DNA from 4 places in the Agrobacterium tumefaciens genome. Region 3 is predicted to be linked to each of the others. Evidence: riboswitches for the same ligand, from Rfam matches in the RefSeq annotation. Region 3 holds a riboswitch; each other region holds the start of a gene.
What was found. A riboswitch is a leader RNA that binds a small molecule or an ion and turns the genes downstream of it on or off. The one in region 3 is predicted to bind cobalamin.

Region 1: it holds a riboswitch for cobalamin, as region 3 does, so the genes downstream of both, CFBP6623_RS02935 (CbtB domain-containing protein) here and bluB (5,6-dimethylbenzimidazole synthase) in region 3, are expected to answer to the same signal.
Region 2: it holds a riboswitch for cobalamin, as region 3 does, so the genes downstream of both, nrdH (glutaredoxin-like protein NrdH) here and bluB (5,6-dimethylbenzimidazole synthase) in region 3, are expected to answer to the same signal.
Region 4: it holds a riboswitch for cobalamin, as region 3 does, so the genes downstream of both, CFBP6623_RS17320 (ABC transporter substrate-binding protein) here and bluB (5,6-dimethylbenzimidazole synthase) in region 3, are expected to answer to the same signal.

What each region holds. Positions count from the first base shown of each region.
Region 1 is NZ_CP039903.1:589,081-594,733, reverse strand. It holds gene CFBP6623_RS02950 (type 1 glutamine amidotransferase family protein) at 1-272, shown strand, start outside; gene CFBP6623_RS02945 (hypothetical protein) at 447-761, opposite strand; gene CFBP6623_RS02940 (CbtA family protein) at 766-1,479, opposite strand; gene CFBP6623_RS02935 (CbtB domain-containing protein) at 1,491-1,673, opposite strand; cobalamin riboswitch at 1,834-2,062, opposite strand; gene CFBP6623_RS02930 (cytochrome c) at 2,154-3,074, opposite strand; gene CFBP6623_RS02925 (c-type cytochrome) at 3,162-3,596, opposite strand; gene CFBP6623_RS02920 (LysE family translocator) at 3,842-4,486, opposite strand; gene CFBP6623_RS02915 (helix-turn-helix transcriptional regulator) at 4,619-5,329, shown strand; gene CFBP6623_RS02910 (metallophosphoesterase) at 5,318-5,653, opposite strand, start outside.
Region 2 is NZ_CP039903.1:2,803,710-2,809,362, forward strand. It holds gene CFBP6623_RS13955 (ATP-binding cassette domain-containing protein) at 1-597, shown strand, start outside; gene CFBP6623_RS13960 (nucleoside triphosphate hydrolase) at 594-1,223, shown strand; cobalamin riboswitch at 1,357-1,580, shown strand; gene nrdH (glutaredoxin-like protein NrdH) at 1,881-2,102, shown strand; gene nrdI (class Ib ribonucleoside-diphosphate reductase assembly flavoprotein NrdI) at 2,115-2,513, shown strand; gene nrdE (class 1b ribonucleoside-diphosphate reductase subunit alpha) at 2,501-4,687, shown strand; gene nrdF (class 1b ribonucleoside-diphosphate reductase subunit beta) at 4,704-5,653, shown strand, end outside.
Region 3 is NZ_CP039903.1:1,403,065-1,408,717, forward strand. It holds gene CFBP6623_RS07015 (hypothetical protein) at 1-296, shown strand, start outside; gene CFBP6623_RS07020 (hypothetical protein) at 504-1,457, shown strand; gene bluB (5,6-dimethylbenzimidazole synthase) at 1,514-2,227, opposite strand; cobalamin riboswitch at 2,324-2,505, opposite strand; gene CFBP6623_RS07030 (TolB family protein) at 2,578-3,408, opposite strand; gene CFBP6623_RS07035 (glyoxalase superfamily protein) at 3,600-3,977, shown strand; gene CFBP6623_RS07040 (NAD+ synthase) at 4,199-5,653, opposite strand, start outside.
Region 4 is NZ_CP039904.1:465,715-471,367, forward strand. It holds gene CFBP6623_RS17300 (class I SAM-dependent methyltransferase) at 1-397, shown strand, start outside; gene CFBP6623_RS17305 (pseudoazurin) at 415-888, opposite strand; gene CFBP6623_RS17310 (ABC transporter ATP-binding protein) at 885-1,685, opposite strand; gene CFBP6623_RS17315 (FecCD family ABC transporter permease) at 1,682-2,710, opposite strand; gene CFBP6623_RS17320 (ABC transporter substrate-binding protein) at 2,707-3,738, opposite strand; cobalamin riboswitch at 3,899-4,134, opposite strand; gene CFBP6623_RS17325 (GNAT family N-acetyltransferase) at 4,263-5,141, opposite strand; gene argE (acetylornithine deacetylase) at 5,382-5,653, shown strand, end outside.

The DNA.
Region 1 (5,653 bases), 810 kb from region 3:
GTATCTGTGCGGCGGCAAGCGCGCTGGCGGGCACGGGTATCCTGAACGAGGTCGCCCATACCGGCAATTCGCTCGCCTCACACAAGGCCTATCCGGCCTATAATGGCGATGGTCTTTATCGCGACCAGCCGAAGGCGGTGAGCGATGGCGGCATCATCACGGCAGCCGGCAGCGCGCCGGTGAGTTTTGCGGTGGAAATTCTGAAAAACCTCGGCCTCTTTGGTCCGGAAGCCGAGGCGGAACTTCAGGTTTTTGCAGCGGAGCATCGGTAAGGCGCAGCCGTCTTGATGCCGTACAATCTCTCCACTTCCCCGTCATTCCGGCCTTGAGCCGGAATCCAGCCGACCCGCGTCTGCGCGACGAGAAGAGTCTTTTCAGCCCAGGGACCTGGGCTGGCTGGATACCGGCTCAAGGCCGGCATGACGGAAGTGGGAACATCAGGCCAGTCAGTGCCGATCAAGCACCCGGCAGACACGCGCCGCAAACTCCGGCCCCTCGCCGGCAATCGCACGGCGGATATCGCGGCTGTTCAAATGCAGGCTGCGGCCGGCGGGCAAGTTTGATCGTTTGATCTTGGCGATTGCCGCAGCGGCAAAGGCAGCTTCGTGGTCATAAAAATAGGCAAGCGCCGCATCACGATCAGGACTTGCGCCCAAAACTGCCTTGAAGGCAAGGCGGTGCACGGCGCAGAAAGCGCCGTGACCGGGAACGGCAAAACGCAGCGCATCGAGTTCGTCACTCCACTCCGCTGCGTCCTGCATGGATTTACGCCGACTGGAAGCGTTTCAGGAAAAACGCGCTCAATGTACCAAGCAGCGCCCAGAAAACGAAGCTGGTGATGGTGGCGGCAACGATGAACTGCCGTTCCAGCGGCAGCGGCGCCAGCGCATGTTCACCTTCCGGCGGCAGCGGCGCGCCCACCACATGCGGCGCGACGATCAACACCAGAGCCATAACGATGGCCCAGGGCTCGCGGCGGAACGCAATCAGTGCAATGCCGCCCGCGGTTGCGGCAACCGTCGAGAGCCACCAGATCTGCCGTGCCTCAAGTGCTGCGGCCGGGCTTCCCGGCAATTCCGGCGGCAGGCCGATCATCGGTGCGAGCATCACGGCGGCAAAACCGGCAACGCCCCACAGAAGGCCTTCGCGCCAGCCGGCATCGGTGCCGCGCAGCGAGATGAGACCGGTCAGAACAAGCGCGTAACCGATGGCCGTCAGCACATTGGCAGCAACAGTATAGGCGGTGCGCTCGAAACCATCGGCTGGAGCCCATGCCTCGTCATTATGCTCATGGGCGGGAACAGCAGCGCCGGGTGCTGCCGCATCATGGCTGTGGGCCGCTTCGCCGCCGGCGCTTTCAAAGGTTTCGGCCTGAAGGATGAGCGGCGTGGTGCCGAAAGCCTGCATGGCCGAGACGGCCAAACCGCCGACGACGCCGACCAGAACGGCGGTAAAAACGATATTGCGAAAAAATGACATGCCGTTTCCCCTCAATGGCAGGGGAAGGCATTGGCATGACGCGTGTCATGCGCGGCATTGTGAACAGCTTCCACATGCGAAAAGCCGACAAAACCGACGACGAACAGGCCCAGCACGATCGCCGTCAGCGATTGCGCGAAGCTGCCCGTTTTTGCTGAAACGGCTGCATTGGCCGTATTCTGCTGGATAGACATGGTGACCCCTCTCCCGGCGCGACCCCGCGCCATAAGAAGCGGCCGAATGGCCAAAGCCACAAGACCGCATATGATACACTTCACCACGGGGATACGAGACTGACACAGGGATATCGAACCGACGACCCTGACATTCCGCTCTTCCGGACACCCCGCCGGCATGGACATTTCCGCGATGGCAGGTCTCCTGGCTTACGGGTCAAAACCTGAAACACCTTCCCGGCATCGCCCTCGCCTTGAATAGGGGCGAGATGGCTTGCCAGTGGCATTTCGTTTCAGGCTCTCCGCTCACAGTTGCGGGGGCAGCCACGAATGAGGATCGGCTCCCTATCGTGTTCCCTTTTCACCTTCCGGAACGCCCGGAAGGAACCATCACGGTCATGTTATCCGCCGGGTAAGTGCGGGAGTCAATGGCGGCGAGATGTTCATACGGCCGGTAACGCACCTCATTCAATGTCATCCGTCGGGCGAAGTATCGCCTTACCGAGACGGGATCGCCTTAAGGTAGGCGGCAATGGCATTGCGGTCTTCGGCGGTCAGACGCGCCATGTTCTGCTGCACCTTGACCATGGAGCCGCCGACGCTGTCGAATTCCGGGGTGAAGCCGGTTTCCAGATAACCGGCAATATCGGCCGTCGTCCAGGCGCCGATGCTCTGAGAGCCGGGCGTGATATCGGGGATACGGCCCTCACCTTCCGGGTTGGGGCCGCCGGCCAGCCATTTGTCTTTCAGGAAACCGCCGAGAGCGTCGCGCGGGGTATGGCATTCGCCGCAATGGCCCGGCCCTTCCACCAGATATTGGCCGCGCAGCAATTCGGCATTGGCATTGGCAAGCTCGACGCGCGGCGGGGCGGAGGTGTCGAAATACAGGAACTTCCAGCCGCCGAGCGCCATGCGCAGGTTGAAGGGAAACGGCAGATCGTGATCCGGCGCGTCATTCTGGCTGGCCGGCAGGGTTTTCAGATAACCGAACAGGTCGTTGACATCCTTCTGCGTCATGCGCGCATAGGAAGCGTAAGGGAAGGACGGGTAAAGATGTTCGCCGTTCTTTCCCACCCCGCGCGTCATGGCATCGCCGAATTCCGCCAGCGTCCAGCTGCCGATGCCGTGCTGCGGATCAGAGGAAATATTGGGCACATGGAAGGTGCCGAAGGGGCTTTTCAGCGGCTGCCCGCCGGCGAGCGTCCGCAACGCGTCACCCGTGGCATCCGGTGCGGCATGACAGCTTGCACAGCCACCCGCCCAGAACAGCGTTTCGCCATTGGCCAGATCCGGCTCGCCAAGGCTGACCCAATGGCTGGGCGCCTGACGCTGCGGCGCGGTGACCCAGGCGAAAATGCCATAGCCGGCAATGGCCGCGATCACGGCCCCACCCACAAGCTTCGTCCAAATGGAAGACATACCCCTCTCCCCATTCCCACCCGAGTTGATCAGGTGTCTTTCAACGTGAAAAAACGCCGCCGGGAAGCGGCGTTTTGAAATTCGTGATTATTTCTTCAAACGATAGGTCTGGTGGCAGGTGCCGCAATCGGCGCCGAGCGTCTGCATGGCGGTGGTGACGCCCGCCTGATCGGTGGGGAGATTGGCAAGAACCGTATCGGCATCAGCACCGAGCTTGGCCGCCTTGGCCTTGAAGTCCTCGAAATTTTCCCAGATGGCCGGAGCCGCCGCGCTTCCAGTCTCGGTGCCGGCGGGGAACTGTTCGGGGAAAGCCTTGGCATTGGTGCTGATGGTCGTGACGGCAGCCTTGACGGCTTCGGCATCGAAGGGCTTCTGGCCCTTGGAGATGGCAGCGAGCGCACCCATGGAACCGCCAATCTGCTTCATCATGCCTTCGCGTTTTTCGACTTCGCCGGCAGCATAGACCGCTCCGGCGCAAAGACAGCCGAAAAGCATGGCCGCCGCGATGGTTTTCAGTTTCATACACTCTCTCCTTGATTCCGGCAGGTGCCGGACGCTTGATGGAACGGCGCGAGGATGCCCTTTCCGCATGGCGAAAAGAAGTCACATTGCGGTGAATTCCGCCGTGAAAACAGAAGTCTAGAGTATCAGGCCGAAAAGTATCTGACGGTTGTCCCACAAGGCCCCGTGACAAAACAACGGGCCTTGGCAGAGCATTCGTTGGTGTGCGGGGAATGGCCTCCCTGGAGCGGCAGTATCTGTTCGTCTTATTCGCCGAGGCTCCACGACAGGGCTTCCCAAAATGTCAGCAGCGCTGCGGCAACCAGCATGAAACCGGCAGCGCGACCGATGAAGATCGTGGCGCCGGGGGAAGACACCAGCCATTGCCGGCTTTTATCCGCCGTCAGCGCCAGCGCGCCATAAACGGTAAACTGCGTTACCGCCACCATCACGCCCATCACCAGCCCCTGCATCCAGATCGGACCATAGGCAGGGTTGAGAAATTGCGGGTAGACCGCCATCATGAACAGATAGGCTTTCGGGTTGGAAAGGCAGGTCAGCACCGCCCGCCAGAACGCTTTTTTCACTGAGGCGCTCGCCTGCGCCTCATCGCCATTCACGACGATTGCGCTGCGCATCAGGCCGATGCCGATCCAGACCATATAGGCAGCGCCGGCAATGAGAAGCGGCAGGAACAGCGACGGCATCCAGGTGGCGAGCAGGCCAACGCCGGCCGCGCCATAAAGCGAATGCACGATGCCGCCGGCGCTCATGCCGCTTGCGGCCGAAAGGCCGGTTTTCTTGCCGCCCGTCAGCGCACTTGCCAGCACGAACAGCATGTCCATGCCCGGCAGGATGATGATGCCGAACAGGAGCAGAAAGAAAAGCCAGAGATTTTCGGCGTAACTCATGTCAGTATCTCCCCAGACGGTTCGCGGCACATTTAGGAATATGCATGTTTCTCAATGTGTTTTGCCGTTTATAGGAAAAGCCAACTGACAGCATTGTGTCAGTTGTCTTGAAAAAACGCCGGGAAAATGTCAATGCGCAAGGCGTCGAGACTGTTCGAGATCATCCAGATCCTGCGACTGGCGCGCCGGCCAGTCACGGCACAGACAATCGCCGACAAGCTGGAAGTGACGGCGCGTTCGGTCTATCGCGACATAGCCGCCCTTCAGACCATGCGGGTGCCCATCGAAGGCGAGCGCGGCGTCGGTTATATTCTGCGACCCGGCTTCAGCCTGCCGCCGCTGATGTTTTCCATCGAAGAGACCGAGGCAATCGTGCTGGCGCTCGCCATGGTTGGCCGCTCCAGTGATACCGAATTGCGGCAGGCAGCGAAAAAGGCCAGTGACAAGATTGCCGCTTCCCTGCCCGAACCCCTGTCCAAAACCCTGTCGGCCAATGCCCTGCATGCCTGGGGCAGCATCGCACCCGCGCCTGTCGGCATCGATCTTGCGACGGTCAGGCGTGCGGTGCGCGATGAAGAACGGCTGGAAATCAGCTATCGCGATGAAACCGGCACAGAGACCCGGCGGCAGATCCGGCCCATTGCCGTGATCTATTATTCGGAGACGGTGAATATCGTCGGCTGGTGCGAGTTACGGCAGGCGATCCGCAACTTCCGCTCGGACCGGGTCTTGACCTGCGAAAGCACCGGCAGCTTTTTCAAGCTGGAAGGTGAAAAGCTGCGGCAATTGTGGATGAGCGGCTGGCAGAGCAACCAGCCGGGCATTCCATCCTCACAGCCGTAAGAGGCGATCCTCCTCGCGGCCAAAACCGCGAATGACGATCCGATCTTCGAAAACATCGGCGATGGCGAAAGTGTTCTGGTCGGGCGTATCCACCATGCCCTTGAAATTGACGAAGTGGGTGTTGCCCAGCACACCGTAATTGCCTTCGTGATTATGGCCATTGAACCATGCGACGGCTGAAGAATGGGCGCTGAGAAGATCGACAATGCGGGGCGCGTCCCACATGTTGTGAGCGTTTTCCGGATAAAGCGGATAGTGGCACAGCACGACCACTTTTTCGCCGGCCGCGTCCGATTTTTGCAGGACGTTTCGCAACCATTCGAA
Region 2 (5,653 bases), 1.4 Mb from region 3:
ATCAGGCTGGAAGGCCAGCCCGTGCAGTTCCGCTCGCCCATCGAGGCGCGCAAGGCCGGCATCGAGACGGTCTATCAGAACCTCGCGCTCTCACCGGCACTTTCCATAGCTGACAATATGTTCCTCGGCCGGGAAATCCGCAAAGCCGGCATTCAGGGCAGTCTTTTCCGCGCGCTGGACCGCCCGGCCATGGAAAAATTCGCCCGCGAGAAACTCTCGGAACTCGGCCTGATGACGATCCAGAACATCAATCAGGCGGTGGAAACCCTCTCCGGCGGCCAGCGGCAGGGTGTAGCGGTGGCGCGTGCGGCGGCCTTCGGCTCCAAGGTCGTCATACTCGACGAACCGACGGCGGCGCTTGGTGTCAAGGAAAGCCGGCGCGTTCTGGAGCTTATTCTGGACGTGCGCTCGCGCGGGTTGCCGATCGTTCTCATCTCGCACAACATGCCGCATGTTTTCGAGGTTGCGGATCGCATCCATATCCACCGGCTCGGCAAGCGCCTGTGCGTCATCAATCCGAAGGACTACTCCATGTCCGACGCCGTCGCCTTCATGACCGGCGCCAAGGAAGCGCCGAAGGAAACGCTTGCCGCATGACGCTGAAGCTTGAAACGATCGCCGAGGATGTTCTTCGGCGGGCAGAGGGCAAATCCCGTTTTATCATCGCTATTGCCGGTCCCCCTGGGGCCGGCAAATCCACGCTGGCGGATGCCCTTTGTGACGCTTTGCTCGCACGGGGCGAAACGGCCGCCGTCCTGCCGATGGATGGCTTCCATATGGACAATGGCATACTTGAAGAGCGAGGGCTGCTGTCGCGCAAGGGCGCGCCCGAAACCTTTGACGTGCGTGGTTTTCTCGATATCGTCTTTGCCGTTCGCAAGGGCGGGCAGGAGGTGCTTGTTCCGGTTTTCGACCGCTCCCGCGAAATCGCCATTGCTTCCGCCCGCGCCATCGCGCCTGAGACCCACTTCATCCTGGCTGAAGGCAATTATCTGCTGCTCAACGAGGCGCCTTGGACAGCGCTTTCCGATAACTTCGACCTCACCATTTTCGTTGGACCGTCCGTCGCGGTGCTTGAAGAGAGGCTGCGCAACAGATGGCAGGGCTATGGTCTTGATGCAGCTGCGGTCCACGCCAAGCTGTTTGAAAACGATCTTCCCAACGGCAAAAGGGTGATCGAGAACACCCGCCCCGCCGATATTCACATCGATATCTGGGAATAGATTAACGCTTTCCCGTCCTGTGGCGGCAAGGCGCACTTGTCGTTAAGCCTTTGTTGACCATGTGTTGAATCTTTTTGATCCACAGGGTGGGGCTTTCCTGTGTCTATTCATTGACGTGAAAATTTCCTCATATACTATATGTGGTGTTCGAGGTTCTTCCGATTCGCAAGGATTGGGAGCTAAGACGGGAATTCGGTGCGTAACGCCATTATGGCGAAGCAAGGCCGAAACTGCCCCCGCAACTGTAAGCGGCGAGCATCGTTCCGATTTGGGTCACTGGGGTCAAAAGCCCCGGGAAGGCCGGAACAGATGTTGTGACCCGCAAGTCAGGAGACCTGCCTTGAGCGCAAACGTCCACGGGCGGGGTGTCCGGAAGGAAGGTATGGCGCAAATGAATTGCGTTCGCCCTTTTCTGCCCCCTCCAGAACAAGCTTCGGGGTGAAGTCATGCCAGTGCATTTTTTTAAGTTCCTGCGCTCATCGGCGTAGAGAGTGATCTTACGCGGCCCGGAACATTTTCAGGGACACCGGTTTCCGTCCGGAAATGCGACAAACCCTCTAAGCCGTGCGCCTCACCTGAATGACAGATCCATCCACCCGATTGCGACCGCAATCGGCAATGTTGAGCCGTGTGTAATGCGGCTTCGAAAGGGAAATTATGACCGTCACCGTTTACAGCAAGCCCGCCTGCGTCCAATGCACCGCCACCTATCGCGCGCTGGACCGCATCGGTGTCCCCTATGAGATAGTCGATATTTCTGAAGATGCGGATGCGCTCGATCACGTTCGCGGCCTCGGTTACATGCAGGTTCCCGTGGTCGTCGCCGGCGAACGCCATTGGGCGGGTTTCCGGCCGGATATGATCGGCGCGATCAGCTGAGGCGGCAGCGTGATGGGGCTGATCGTTTATTATTCCAGCCGCTCTGAAAACACGCATCGTTTCCTTCTGAAGCTCGAGCGGCGCTTGTTTCGCCTGCCGCTCGGTGCTGAGGATGACGTGCCTCAGGTGTCGGAGCCCTATGTGCTCGTTACCCCCACCTATGGCGGCGGCGGTATGAAAGGGGCAGTGCCGAAGCCGGTCATCCGGTTTTTGAACGAGCCCTCCAACCGAAATCTCATTCGCGGTGTCATCGCGGCGGGCAACACGAATTTTGGCGCAGCTTTCGCATCCGCCGGAGATATCGTCTCGCGCAAATGCGCAGTGCCGTTTCTCTATCGCTTCGAGCTTCTCGGCACGGAGGAAGATGTCGCCAACGTCAAACATGGATTGGAACGATTTTGGACACGCTAACCTCGAGCGCGCTGCGCAAGGACGCCAAACAGCCGGCAGCCACAACTCAGAAACCGCTCGAAGCGGCTCTGGACTATCATGCGCTGAACGCGATGCTGAACCTTTACGACGAGAACGGGAAAATCCAGCTCGACAAGGATCGCCTGGCCGCCCGGCAATATTTCCTTCAGCACGTCAACCAGAACACCGTCTTTTTTCATAACCTCAGGGAAAAGCTCGATTATCTCGTGACGGAGGGCTATTACGAGCAGGAGGTGCTGGACCAGTACTCCTTCAATTTCGTTCGAGATCTCTATGACGAGGCCTATGCCCGGAAATTCCGTTTTCCGACCTTTCTCGGTGCCTTCAAATATTACACCTCTTATACGCTGAAGACCTTCGACGGAAAACGCTATCTGGAGCGTTACGAGGACCGCGTCTGCATGGTGGCGCTGGCTCTGGCGCGCGGCGATGAGCAGCTTGCCCGCGACCTGATGGACGAGATCATTTCCGGCCGCTTCCAGCCGGCAACCCCGACATTCCTCAACGCCGGCAAAAAGAGCCGTGGTGAACTGGTCTCATGTTTTCTGCTGCGTGTGGAAGACAATATGGAAAGCATTGGCCGCTCCATCAATTCGGCGCTGCAGCTTTCGAAGCGCGGCGGCGGCGTGGCGCTGTCCCTGACCAATATTCGCGAATTCGGAGCGCCGATCAAGCAGATCGAAAACCAGTCTTCCGGCGTCATTCCTGTCATGAAGCTATTGGAAGACAGCTTTTCCTACGCCAACCAGCTCGGTGCGCGTCAGGGTGCCGGCGCAGTCTATCTGCATGCCCACCACCCTGACATCATGCGCTTCCTCGATACCAAGCGCGAAAACGCCGACGAAAAAATCCGCATCAAGACCCTGTCGCTCGGGGTGGTTATCCCTGACATCACCTTCGAACTCGCCCGCAACAACGAGGATATGTACCTGTTCTCGCCCTATGACGTGGAGCGGGTATATGGCGTGCCGTTGACCGAGATTTCTGTCAGCGAAAAATATCACGAGATGGTCGCCGATAGCCGCATCCGCAAGAAGAAGATCAAGGCGCGCGAATTCTTCCAGGTGATCGCCGAGATCCAGTTCGAAAGCGGTTACCCATACATCATGTTTGAGGATACGGTGAACCGCGCCAATCCGGTCGCCGGCCGTATCAGCATGAGCAATCTCTGCTCGGAAATCCTGCAGGTCAGCGAGGCAAGCGAATTTAATGCAGATTTGTCCTACAGCCATATGGGCAAGGATATTTCCTGCAATCTCGGCTCGCTGAACATCGCCTCGGCGATGGATTCGGCCGATTTCGGCAAGACGATCGAGACCTCCATCCGGGCGCTGACGGCAGTGTCGGACATGAGCCACATTTCCTCCGTTCCTTCGGTGGAAAAGGGCAATGATGCGAGCCACGCCATCGGGCTTGGCCAGATGAACCTGCACGGTTATCTGGCGCGCGAACGCATCTTCTATGGTTCTGAAGAAGGCGTCGATTTCACCAATATCTATTTCTACACCGTGACCTATCACGCCATCCGCGCCAGCAACCGTCTTGCCGTGGAACGGGGCCAGAGCTTCAAGGGCTTTGAGAATTCCAAATATGCCTCGGGCGACTATTTCGACAAATATACCGACCGGGAATGGTTGCCCGCGACGGAAAAGGTCCGTGAGCTGTTCGAAAAAGCCGGCATTGCCATTCCAACGCAGGAAGACTGGCAGGCGTTGAAGCAGGACGTGATGGCATCGGGCCTCTATAACCAGAACCTTCAGGCCGTACCGCCAACCGGTTCGATCTCCTATATCAACCACTCCACCTCTTCCATTCATCCGATCGTCTCGAAGATCGAAATCCGTAAAGAGGGCAAGATCGGCCGCGTTTATTACCCGGCTTCCTATCTCTCGAACGACAATCTCGAATATTATCAGGATGCCTATGAAATCGGCCCGGAAAAGATCATCGATACCTATGCTGCCGCCACCCAGCATGTCGACCAGGGCCTGTCGTTGACGCTGTTCTTCCGCGATACGGCGACCACGCGCGATATCAACCGCGCGCAGATCTACGCTTGGAAGAAGGGCATCAAGACCATCTATTACATCCGTTTGCGCCAGATGGCGCTGGAAGGCACGCAGGTTCAGGGCTGCGTTTCCTGCACGCTCTGAATTGAGGGACAAGACAATGAACATCGCCGTAAAACCCGCGTCCCGCATCCGCGCGGTCAACTGGAACCGCATTGAGGACGACAAGGACCTCGAAGTCTGGAACCGTTTGACCTCGAATTTCTGGCTGCCGGAAAAGGTGCCGCTTTCCAACGACATCCCCTCCTGGGGAACGCTGAAGCCGGAAGAACAGAAACTGACGATCCGTGTCTTCACTGGCCTGACCTTGCTCGACACCATCCAGAACGGTGTCGGCGCCGTGCGCCTGATGGAGGATTCGGCAACGCCGCATGAGGAGGCGGTGCTTTCCAACATCTCCTTCATGGAGGCCGTGCACGCCCGCTCCTATTCCTCGATCTTTTCGACGCTTTGCCTCACGCCTGACGTTGACGACGCCTATCGCTGGTCGGAAGAAAACGAGTTCCTGCAGCGCAAATCCGCGCTCATCATGCGTGAATATGACAGCGGCGATCCGCTGAAGAAGAAGATCGCCAGCGTGTTTCTGGAAAGCTTCCTGTTCTATTCCGGCTTCTACCTGCCGATGTTCTGGTCAAGCCGCGCCAAGCTCACCAATACGGCGGATCTTATCCGTCTGATCATCCGCGACGAGGCCGTGCATGGCTATTATATCGGCTATAAGTTCCAGCGGGCGCTGGAGCGTCTGGACGAGGCGAAAAAACAGGAAATCAAGGATTTCGCCTTCGATCTCCTGCTCGAACTTTACGATAACGAGGCGAAATATACCGAAGACCTCTATGACGGCGTCGGCCTGACGGAGGACGTCAAACAGTTCCTGCATTACAATGCCAACAAGGCCCTGATGAATCTGGGTTATGAGGCGCTGTTTCCGGCCGAGGCCTGCCGGGTCAATCCGGCGATCCTCTCAGCGCTTTCTCCGAATGCTGATGAAAACCACGACTTCTTCTCGGGTTCCGGCTCATCCTATGTCATCGGTAAGGCTGTTGCCAC
Region 3 (5,653 bases):
CCAAACAGGAAATGCGCTCCAAGGGCCTGACGGATCAGCAGATCACCATGCTGATGGAGGCCTTCCTGGAACGCGCAACCAATATGTCGACGGTCGAGATCGAGTTCTATGTGAACAATCAGAACAACGACTACGCCGTCTCCGGTGACGTCTATCTCTACACGGTTTCCGGCACCATCAGCACTGAAAAAGGCACCTCCCAATACCGCATGCTGGCCGATCAGGCGGCGGCTGGCGGTCCTCCGCCAGCCGGCGGCGGCGCTCCCTCCAGCGGCAAGATCATTCCGCTGAACTGAGGGCTCGCGGGGCACGGGCGGCGCAGCCCTTCACCCCAACGGGCGCGCCGCCCCTTAAGAGCATTTCCAGGAAAAGTGGAACCCGGTTTTCCGTCCGGAAATGTGTCAAAACAAGGAGTTGGAGTGTTTTCGTGATTCGAAGAAAAGCGAAAAAACTCTAAAAAACCAGACATCCATCCTTCACCCCTTTTTCCATGAGGCAAGCGAATGACTTTCGAGGAACTCACCGCGCTCAAGGAGCGGCATTACCATCAGCTGACAGGCATACCCGGCGTCACGGCGATCGGCGTCGGGTTGCTTGAGGACGCCGCCGGCGAACTGACACAGGAGCTTGGCCTGATCCTTTACCACCGCGCGCCGGATCCATCGCTGAAGGCGGGTCTGATGACGACGCTGGGCGGCGCGCCGCTGCAGGTGCGGGAAGGATCCTTCGACCGCCCGAGCGAGGCGGTGCGAGAACTGCCCGCGCCCGGGACGGCATGGAAGGATCACCCCAGACGCCTCTCCGACAACCCGCGCGAAAAAGTCGTGGAACCGATGGTCGGCGGCATCAGCGGCAGCCCGGATTACTGGTCCTGGACGGATACCGTCGGCACCATCGGGCTGGTCGTGCGGGCCGCCAACGGAACGCCGCTGATCATGAGCAACGAGCATGTCATCTGCCGGGACAATGCCCAGGTCGGCGATGACGTGTCGCAGCCGGCGCGCACCTGGTTTGGCGATCTTGCCGCCAATATCGTCGCTTTCCAGAAAGGCAACATCGTCTATCAGGGAACGACCTATGGCGTCGATGCGGCCGTCGCCAGCCCGGCGAATGGCCGGCTCGCCACCATCGGCGCAATCTACAACCTCCCCTCGCCGGTGGGGGCGGCCGTTGCGGCGCTCAACATGAATGTTACGAAATCGGGCGTGACCAGCAATATCACCAATGGCGTCGTTTCCGGCTTTTACGACGTGCAGCAGCCGAATATGCGCAACCAGATCGGCATATCGCCGCGCCGCGCCGGCGAGGTCTTCAGCCAGCCGGGCGATAGCGGCAGCGCTGTCATCGACACCGCCGGCAACAATGTCGTCGGATTGTTCTGGGGCGCAAGCGGCGCGATCAGCCTCGCCAGCCCCATTCATCCCATCCTCAATCTTTTTAACTGCACCGTCGTTTGAAGAGACGGTCGCCACCACCCTTCCCGGCTTCGGCCGGGAGGAGTGGATGTCGCCGGTCAACCGCCCCAGCGGTTACGAAACACCAGCTCCTCCAGCGGCACGCGCTGCCGCCAGCCTTTCACCGCCAGTTCCGGCTCGTTGTAGAGCGTATCGACACGGCCGAGGCAGAGCCAGGCGACGATTTCAATATGGTCGGGAATACCGAGGATGGTGCGAATGTCGCTATCGTGGAAAATACTGACCCAGCCGACGCCGACGCCTTCGGCACGCGCCGCGAGCCAGAGGTTCTGGATGGCGCAGACGGTGGAATAGACATCCGTGCGCGGATTATGGGTGCGGCCCAGCACCACCTTGCCACCGCGTGTGGGATCGCAGGTGACGCAGATGCTGAGCGGCGCCTTGCGGATGCCTTCGAGCTTGAGACTGCGATAAAGCGCCTGCTGCTCGCCCGTAAACATCGCCGCTGCCTCTTCATTGGCGCGGCTGAAGGCCACAAAGGCCGCCTGACGGATGGCAGCATCAGTGACGAGCGTGAAATTCCACGGCTGCATGAAACCGACCGAGGGAGCCGAATGCGCCGCTTTTAACAGACGCTCGACAAGTTCGTCCGGCAGCGGATCGGGCAGGAACTGGTCACGCACATCGCGGCGCGTCTCGATGGCGCGGTAAATCGCCTCGCGTTCCGCACCGGAAAACGGGCGGGCGGGCGAAAGCGCGTGGTCGAATGGGCTGGCTTGCAATGGATCGCCAGCGGACGGATCGGTCGGCATCGTTTAACCCCAACAATGCGGGCGCGCCGCTGCCGAAACCATACCGGTTTCGCGCGCACAACGCGCCTCTTCAGCAACCTGCCGCCGTCCGCGCGGTTCGGTCTATCCTGCCAGGCCGGTCTTCTGACTCGACTTCATCCGCCCCTTTCGCCTTCCCGAATAACTTCAGTGGCTTATGAAAAGGGCATCCGCCTCACAGCGCTGGGCACGTTCCGGTTTTTCACCGAATTCCCGATTCTCCCGCCGCAAGGGCGGGCACCTGACGAGAAAACTTATGATCAAGAGGACTTGCGAATGCAAGTATCGTAAGGGCGGTGCGGCAATGTGACCTCAACGAAAACCAAATCGCATCATTCCACAGGGAAATAGCGCACATAAGCGAATTCATCCCCGTCAGGCGACCAGTTGGGCGAGTTCATCGTCCCCTGCCCGCCGAAAAGCTCAAACAGCGTTTCAACATTGCCGCCATCCATATCCATCAGCCGCACCCGCACATCAAGATCACGCGGATGGTCGAAGACATCGCCGCCATAGGAGACAAACACCACCTTGTCACCTTTGGGAGACGGATGTGGAAACCAGTCACCATAGGAACTGTCGGTAATGCGCTCGACGGCGGAACCGTCCACCCGCACCCGCCAGATCTGCATCAGCCCCGTGCGGCTGGAATTGAAATAGACCCACCCACCGTCAGGCGAATAATCCGGCCCGTCATTGCGGCCCTCGCCATGGGTAAGGCGTGTTTCGACGCCGCTCTCAATATCCATGGAATAGATGTCGAAGACCTGATCGCGAATGCCGCAATAGGCGAAACTCTTCCCGTCCGGCGCCCAGCCGTGCCAGTAGGAGGGAAGGTTCTTCGTCATCAGCTTCGGCGTGCCGCCCGTCGATGGCAAAAGATAGATGGCGCTCTTGCCGAATTCCACCTTGTCGGAAATGGCATAGAGCGAACCGTCAGGCGAAATGCCGTGGTCGTTGTTGCATTGCGTCGCAAAGCCGGTATCGACCTTCTCCGGTGAGGAGTCACCGAATGGGGACAGGCGATAGAGCAACCCCTCGCTGTTCAACAGCAGATATTTGCCATCCGGCGACCAGTTCGGCGCTTCGAACAATTCCGGCGTCTGCCACACCGCCCGCATCTGCCGGGTGCGGATGTTGAAGATTTCGATGGAACTGCGCATGCTGCCTCCCGGGCTGTCGATAGTCTGGATCGGACCCTTGGCTGGTGCAGACATTCCGTTTGCTTTCGCCGCCATGGTGATTATGATCCTATGACCGCAGGCACCGTCCTGCAAATTCAAATCGGAAAAAACGCCAGCGTTCCGGCACCGCCCGTAACCCTCCCCGTTTCTCCCAGATCCGAGGTTCCGCGATGAATACCATCGCCGATCACGGCATCCGCTTCGGGCGGATCGCCGCAATGCTTCCTGTCAGAAATATCGAAAAGGCCCATGATTTTTATGTCGGTGTGCTGGGCTTCACAAAAACCTTCGAAAACGGCAACCCCGTCGGTTTCATGATCCTCAAACAGGGCAATGCCGAACTGCACCTGACATTGCAGCCCACCCATAAGGCAGCGCCCTTCAACGTGGCGCATATGATGGTCAGCGATGTCGATGCGCTGCACGCGCTCTGCAAGAGCCACGGGTTGCGCATCATCAAGGGCCTGCAGGACAAGGATTATGGCCTGCGCGCCTTTGTCTTTGAAGACCCTGACGGCAACCGCATCGATGTGGGGCAGGTTATTTGAGATGAATCGGCGGCGCGGCGTGTCCGCGCCGTCTGTTTATCCTCATTGTGGACCGAGCGTGTGCCGCTCATTTCTTCTCCCCGCCGGGGAGAAGGTGGCGCGCAGCGCCGGATGAGGGGGCGACGGTAGAGATATGCGGAGAGCTGGCCCCCTCATCTGCCCCTTCGGGGCATCTTCTCCCCGGCGGGGAGAAGAAATGAGCAGCACCCTCCACCCACCAATCACCTGTCACGAAACCGGTTGGTAATCGGATAACGCCGGTCACGGCCGAAATTCTTCTTGGTGATCTTCACGCCCGGCGCAGATTGCCGGCGCTTGTATTCGGCAAGGTAGAGCAGATGCTCCACCCGGTGCACGGTGGCCACATCATGGCCGCGCGCCAGAATTTCCTCGACCGACATTTCCTTCTCGACAAGGCATTCCAGAATATCGTCCAGCACCGGATAGGGCGGCAGCGAATCCTGGTCGGTTTGGTTGGGGCGCAATTCGGCCGACGGGGCCTTCGCGATGATATTGGCGGGGATCACCTCGCCGGAGGGACCAAGTGCGCCCGGTGGCACATGGGCGTTGCGCCAGCTGGAAATGGCATAGACCTGCATCTTGTAGAGGTCCTTGATGGGGTTGAAACCGCCATTCATGTCGCCGTAGAGCGTGGCATAACCCACCGACATTTCCGACTTGTTGCCCGTCGTCACCACCATCGAGCCGAACTTGTTCGAGACGGCCATGAGAATGGTGCCGCGCGTGCGGCTCTGCAGGTTTTCCTCGGTAATGCCCTCTTCCGTGCCCTCGAAGAGATCTGACAACGCCGAGAGGAAACCCTCCACCGGCTCGACGATCGGCACGATATCGTAACGGCAGCCCAGCGCCCTGGCGCAATCGGCCGCATCCTTCAGCGATTCTTCCGAAGTATAGCGGTAAGGCAGCATGATGCAGCGCACCCGCTCCTCGCCCAGCGCATCCACGGCAAGGGCGGCACAGATCGCCGAATCGATGCCGCCGGAAAGGCCGAGAACCACGCTCTTGAAACCGTTCTTGTTGACGTAATCCCGAAAGCCCAGCATGCAGGCACGGTAATCCGCCTCCTCGCCTTCGGGAATTTTCGAGAATGGTCCGCTGTCGCAATGCCAGCCGTCTGCCGTGCGTTTCCAGTCGGTGACGGCAAGTGTTGCCTCGAACTGGCTCATCTGGAAAGCAAGCGTCTTGTCGGCATTAAAGGCAAAGCTAGCACCGTCGAACACCAGCTCATCCTGCCCACCCAGCTGGTTGGCGAAGACGAGAGGCAGACCGCTTTCGATCACCTGCCGCAGCGCCACCTGGTGGCGCACGTCCAGCTTGCCGCGATAATAGGGCGAACCGTTCGGCACCAGCAGGATTTCCGCCCCGCTTTCGGCCAGCGTCTCACACACGCCCATGTCGTTCCAGATTTCCTCGCAGATCGGAATACCGATCCTGACCCCACGGAAATTATAGGGACCGGAGATCGACCCTTCGGCGAAAACGCGTTTTTCGTCGAACTCGCCGTAATTCGGCAGGTCGATCTTGTCGCGCAGCGCAATGATCTTGCCGCCATCCAAAAGCGCCACCGAATTGTACCGGCCCGTCTCGCCCTGACGCGGAAAACCGATAACGACACCCGGCCCGCCATCGGCGGTGTCCGCTGCCAGCTCTTCCAC
Region 4 (5,653 bases), on a different replicon from region 3:
CGAATGGTTCCGCGTACTGAAACCGGGTGGACGGCTGCTGATCGTCGACGGCGATTTCGTCAATGTCGGCTGGCGCGAAAAACTCGTCAAGAGACTGGCTGCGGGCCTCGAACGCGCCGGCCTCGTGAAGCCGGACCAGCCGCACAAGCCGGCGGATCCGGGCAATACGTTCAACAGCATTCTTTCACGGGTCTATTTTTCCGACGGAGCGCGGGCTGACGATGTCGCGGCACTGTTGCGCGCCACGGGCTTCGAGCCCGTCGCAGTCGATCAGGAGCTAAAGGCCATCCATCGCGCCCAGTCGAAAAATTTCAGCCTGCTGAAGGGCATCCTGCGCGGCCTTCAGCACCGTTATGCGGTCTGCGCGGTGAAGCCGGATATGTCCGCGAAAGGCTGAGGACGACCAGAGCCGTCTCATTTTTCGGCCTGCTCAAAGAGATCGTCCAGCCGGGGTTTCGCTCGGCCGGGCACATCGATTTCCCTGTAGCTCTGCGGCAAGGTCGCCTCGCCCACCTTGATCAGCATGACCATGCCCATGCCGTAATGCGGCGAGCATTTGATGCCATAAAAGCCCGGCCTGTCAAAACCGGTCTCGAATTCGTCGTTGATGCGGCTCTTGAAGCCTTCGGCGCCTTCAGGAACCATACCGTCGATGGTCGCGGCATTGTGGCTCTTGTGGGTCGGCACGAAGCGCACACGGTCACCGGGTGCGATCTCCAGAAAATCGGGCTCAAACACCATCGGGCCTTTTTCGCCCCGGTTCAGCATTTTCACCTCAAAGGTTTCGGCCATGGCATGCAAGGGAAGGCCCGTGGCCAGCGCCAATACAATTCCGGCCAGAGCATTACGCCGCTGCACGCCAAGGCGAAGCTTTTTCAATCTCGTCATCGTGCCAATACTTTCTTTGCCTGATCGGCCATCCCATGGGCCGGCAGAAAACGAATATGGGAAAAGCCGCCTTCATCCGTGGTGACGACGGACTGCACCCCGAAAACATCGGCGATCGTCGCCGATGTGAGCACCTCGCGCGGTGCACCGGCCGCAATCACCTGCCCCCGATGCATGATGGCGACGCGGTCGCAGAACATGGCGGCGTGATTGAGATCATGCAGCGCCGCCACGACCGTCAGCCCCTGCCTGCGAACCAGATCGAGCAGACCGATCTGGTGGCCGATATCAAGATGATTGGTCGGTTCGTCGAGCAACAGAATGTGCGGTTCCTGCGCCAGGGCGCGGGCGATATGCAGGCGCTGGCGTTCGCCGCCGGAAAGGTGATGCCAGTATCGTTCCGCCTTGTCCGCCATGTCGACATTGTCGAGCGCGGCATTAGCGATGGCGTCGTCATTGGCCGACCAGGCGGAGAGCGGACCGAGATAGGGGGTGCGTCCAAGTTCGACGGCCTGTCGAGCCGTAATACGCTCGGTGGTTTCGGCCTGCTGCTCCACAAAGGCCAATCGGCGGGCGAGATCACGCCGTCCGAAGGAGGCAAGCGCGTCGTCACCAAGCGTGACGTGGCCACGGCGCGGCTTGCGGATACCGGCCAGCATGGAAAGCAGCGTGCTTTTGCCGGAACCATTCGGGCCGATAATGCCCAGAAACTCCCCGGAACCGACATCGATGGAAACACCCCGGACGATATCGACATTGCCGGCATGGAAATGCAGGTCGTGAGCGGACAATCTCATGATCGCCCCCTTTTCTGCCCGAGAATGAAGGCAAAGGCCGGCGCGCCGACGAGCGCGGTGATGACCCCGATCGGCAGCACCTGACCGGGAATGACGATGCGCGAGAGAATATCGGCGACGATCATGAAAACAGCACCGGTCAACGCCGTCACCGGCAGCAACATGCCATGGCGAACGCCGACGAAGATGCGCGCCGCATGCGGAATGACAAGACCGACAAAGCCGATGGAACCGACCAGCGACACCATCACCGCCGTCATGATCGCCGAAACCGAGATCAACACCGCATAGGTCCGGCGCACCGGAATTCCGAGCGAGGCGGCGGCCTGACCGCCGAAAGCGAAGGCATCCAGCGCCCGGGAATACCAGAGGCACACCGCAAGACCAGCGATACTGACCGGCAAAGCCATCCAGACATCGGGCCAGCGCACACCGGAAAGATTACCGAGAAGCCAGAACATGATGCCGCGCGCCTGTTCGGCATTGGCGGATTTGGTGACGATGAACGAGGTCATGGCATTGAACAGCTGCGAACCGGCCACGCCGGCCAGAATGATGGCGCTGTTGCCATGGCCGGCGCGCACCGCCAGAAGGCTGACCAGCGAGAACGCAACAAAAGCCCCGATCAGCGCCCCCACCGGCATGGTCAGAAAGCCTGCCCCGATACCCAGAAGCGCGACCGCCACCGCTCCGGTGGATGCGCCTGCGGAAATGCCGAGAATATAGGGGTCGGCCAGCGGGTTGCGCAAAAGCGATTGCAGCACCGCACCGGCAAGCGCCAGCGAAGCGCCGCAACAGGCGGCGACAACGGCGCGGCTCAGACGGTAACTCCAGACGATACCCTCATCCAGCGGCTCCAGCGGGTAACCGGCATGGAAGACACGATTGGCGATGGTTTTCGCCACCACGTCGAAGGGAATGGCGGTCTCACCGATGGCCGCTCCGGCCATCAGCGCGACGAGCAGCAGGGCGAGCGCGGCAAAAGCCAGCCCCGCCCTGCCGAGATTGACGGAAAAACCGTTCACTTGGCGAGACCGGCGGCCGAAATCGCCTCGGCCAGCGTTTCAATGCCTTCGATCGTGCGGATGGTCGGGTTCATCGCCTGCGCATCCATGTCGAAGACATGGCCTTGCTTGACGGCGGGCATGATGCTGGCCACGGGGTCGTCCGCGAGGAACTTGTGCTTGACGGCAACGTCATCGGCCGGGAAACGGCGGCGATCCATCTTGCCAGCGACGATGACGGACGGATTGGCCTTGGCGATGGTTTCCCAGCCAACGGTCGGCCATTCCTCATCGCTTTCGATGACATTCTTCAGCCCGAGCGCCGACATGATGTAACCGGGCGCGCCATGGCGGCCCGCCACATAAGGGTCGATATCCAGTTCGGCGCTGGAGAACCAGAAGACGGCGGAAATCTTGCCATTCGCCGAAGCGATCTTGGCGCGGGCTGCCTCCTCACGTTTCTTCAGATCGGCGACAACCTCTTCGCCGCGATCCTGCACGTTGAAGATTTTCGCGAGATCGCGGATTTCCTGATAGATCAGCTCCATGGTGAAGCCAGTCTTGCGCACGCCGTCACCGCCGCCGGAATTATCCTTGCCGACGCAATCGGCAGGCGAGGTATAAACGGGAATACCGAGTTCGGCGAATTGCGCCGGTGTTCCGACAACACCTTCGGGGCCGATCTGCCACTGGAACTGCGTCGTTACGAGATCGGGCCTCTTGCCGACAACGGCCTCAAAACTCGGATCATTGTCGGCCAGCCGCTCCACCTTGGCGTTGGCCTCCTCGTAACCCTTCAAAACCGGGCCGATCCACAGCGCCGTACCCATCACCCTGTCGGCAACGCCCAGCAGATAAAGGACCTCGGTCGTGCTCTGGCCAACGGATACCGTGCGGGCGGGCGCCTGTTTGAAGGTGATGTCCTGACCGCAGCTGTTGATCGTCAGGGGATAGACCGTTTCGGCAGCATGAGCGGAAGCGGCAGGCAAAACCGCAAGCACAGCGGCCAGAAGGCCGGCATAGGCCGGCAGGCGTCCAGGATTAAACATGTGTTCTCCAGTCGAAATTAAATCGCTTGTTCCAGAGCAGCAGGCGTTAGAACGCGCAGCAACAGCGGAACGTCTTGTACGGAGAACAACGACGGGACGCAAACCAAATGTTATGAAATAACATTACAATTTCCTCCTCCGGGCTTCCCCGCCCGTAACGATGGTTCATATTTTGACGGCAGGTCTCCTGGCTCACGGATTTGCGCCGTTCATCTGCCTTCCCGCATTCCGGAGAATGCAGTGGCATGACGCCTTTAAGGCGTCACGGGGATGAGCGGCAATCCGCTTACAGTTGCGGGGGCAGCCACGGCATTGGGCGATGAAAATCACCCGCACCATGTTCCCTATTAATCCCTTCGCCTTTCGGCTGCAGGAACCGTCGTCTTCTCACATAAGGGGCAAGAGGCGAGGCGTCAATCGCCAAAGAATGTCTCCCAAGGGTGTGAAAACTGTCCTGCGACAAACGCATGCACACGACAGGAACCCAAAATGCGTGACATGAATTCGATGGGAAGCGGCGTGCTTCAGCAAAGGGATGGGCCTGCCAGAGCAAAGATACCAGCAGAGCCGGTGCCTGCCGGCTGCGGTGCATTTTTTGACATCGTCGTCAGTGTTTCAATCACCACCAGCCCGGATTGCGCCAGAAAATCGGTGAAAAAACCGTCATCGCGCACGGCATCGAGCCGGACAAGCTGGTCGTCGAGATCGGCAAAATGCCGCCTGACCAGCGCGACTGCCTCGGCTTCCCCCTCTGCAACCACCGGGCCGATGATGTGGCCCCGCCCTGCCGCCCGCCGCAGCGCGAAGGCGGCCAGACGATCCGCCTCGAACAGGCCATAGCCGGTGTTTTCCCGCAGGAGACGCTGCAGCACGCCCCGGCGTGAAACGCCGAAAGCCTCCCGGTCCAGATCTTCCACGGCGGACAGATGATCTTCTGAAACCGGCTCGATCCTCTGTTTCTTGCCAAGCTGCGGCGTTTCAGTGGTGCAGCGGGCCTTGCCGCGCAGAAGATGCACCCTTTCCGTATCTCCGGTAAAACCGAGCCCCGCAAAAAGCCGCCGCGACCCCTCCGTGGCATTCAACCGCAAGGCAGCGGCAGGATATTTCGCCACAAGCTGCCTGACCAGCCAGGGTGCTACGCCCTGCCCCTGCAGGCGTGGGGAAACGATGACCATGCCAAGCGTCGCAAAAGCCCGATCATAGGGAAAAAGCATGGCGGTCGCGACAACCCGGTTGATCTCGTCCAGCGCCGCAAGGCCGACACCGCATTGGCGCAGGAAACACCATTCATTGGCATGATACCGCCATCCGACAGCCATGGAGAGGGCATGCAGGTGATCCGCCTCCACATCCGCGATATCCACGGTCCGCAACTCGAAACTATCGACTTTGAGCAGCTCCATAGCAAACGGCTCTCATTCCCTCCGGCGCGGAACCTTCGGTCCCGGCAGCCCAGCCCATGACATCCGAAGATAACCGGCCCTGCCGGCAGGAATTTTCTGAAAGCACTGGAAGGACACAACAATCTACCGAAATCATCGGCATTTCAGCAGATAAACGCCGCCGGCCACTCTAAGCTTCTGCGAGGAATAATCCGGCCAGCATAAACGACCGGCCAGTAGGGACGACCAGCGGGGACGACCATGAACGCAATCGAAATCCTTGAGCGTCTCGTCGCCTTCCCGTCCGTCGTCGGCACCGCCAATGGCGATATTGCCGGATGGATCGCCGACTACCTGGAAAGCCAGGGCGCGAAAGTCTCGCTGTTGCCGGGTCCGGAGGGCGACCGCGCCAATCTCTTCGCCACGTTCGGCCCGGCCGATCGCGCCGGTTATATCCTCTCCGGCCACATGGATGTGGTGCCGGCCGGAGAACCGGAATGGTCTTCCGATCCGTTTCGGTTGAGAACCGAAAA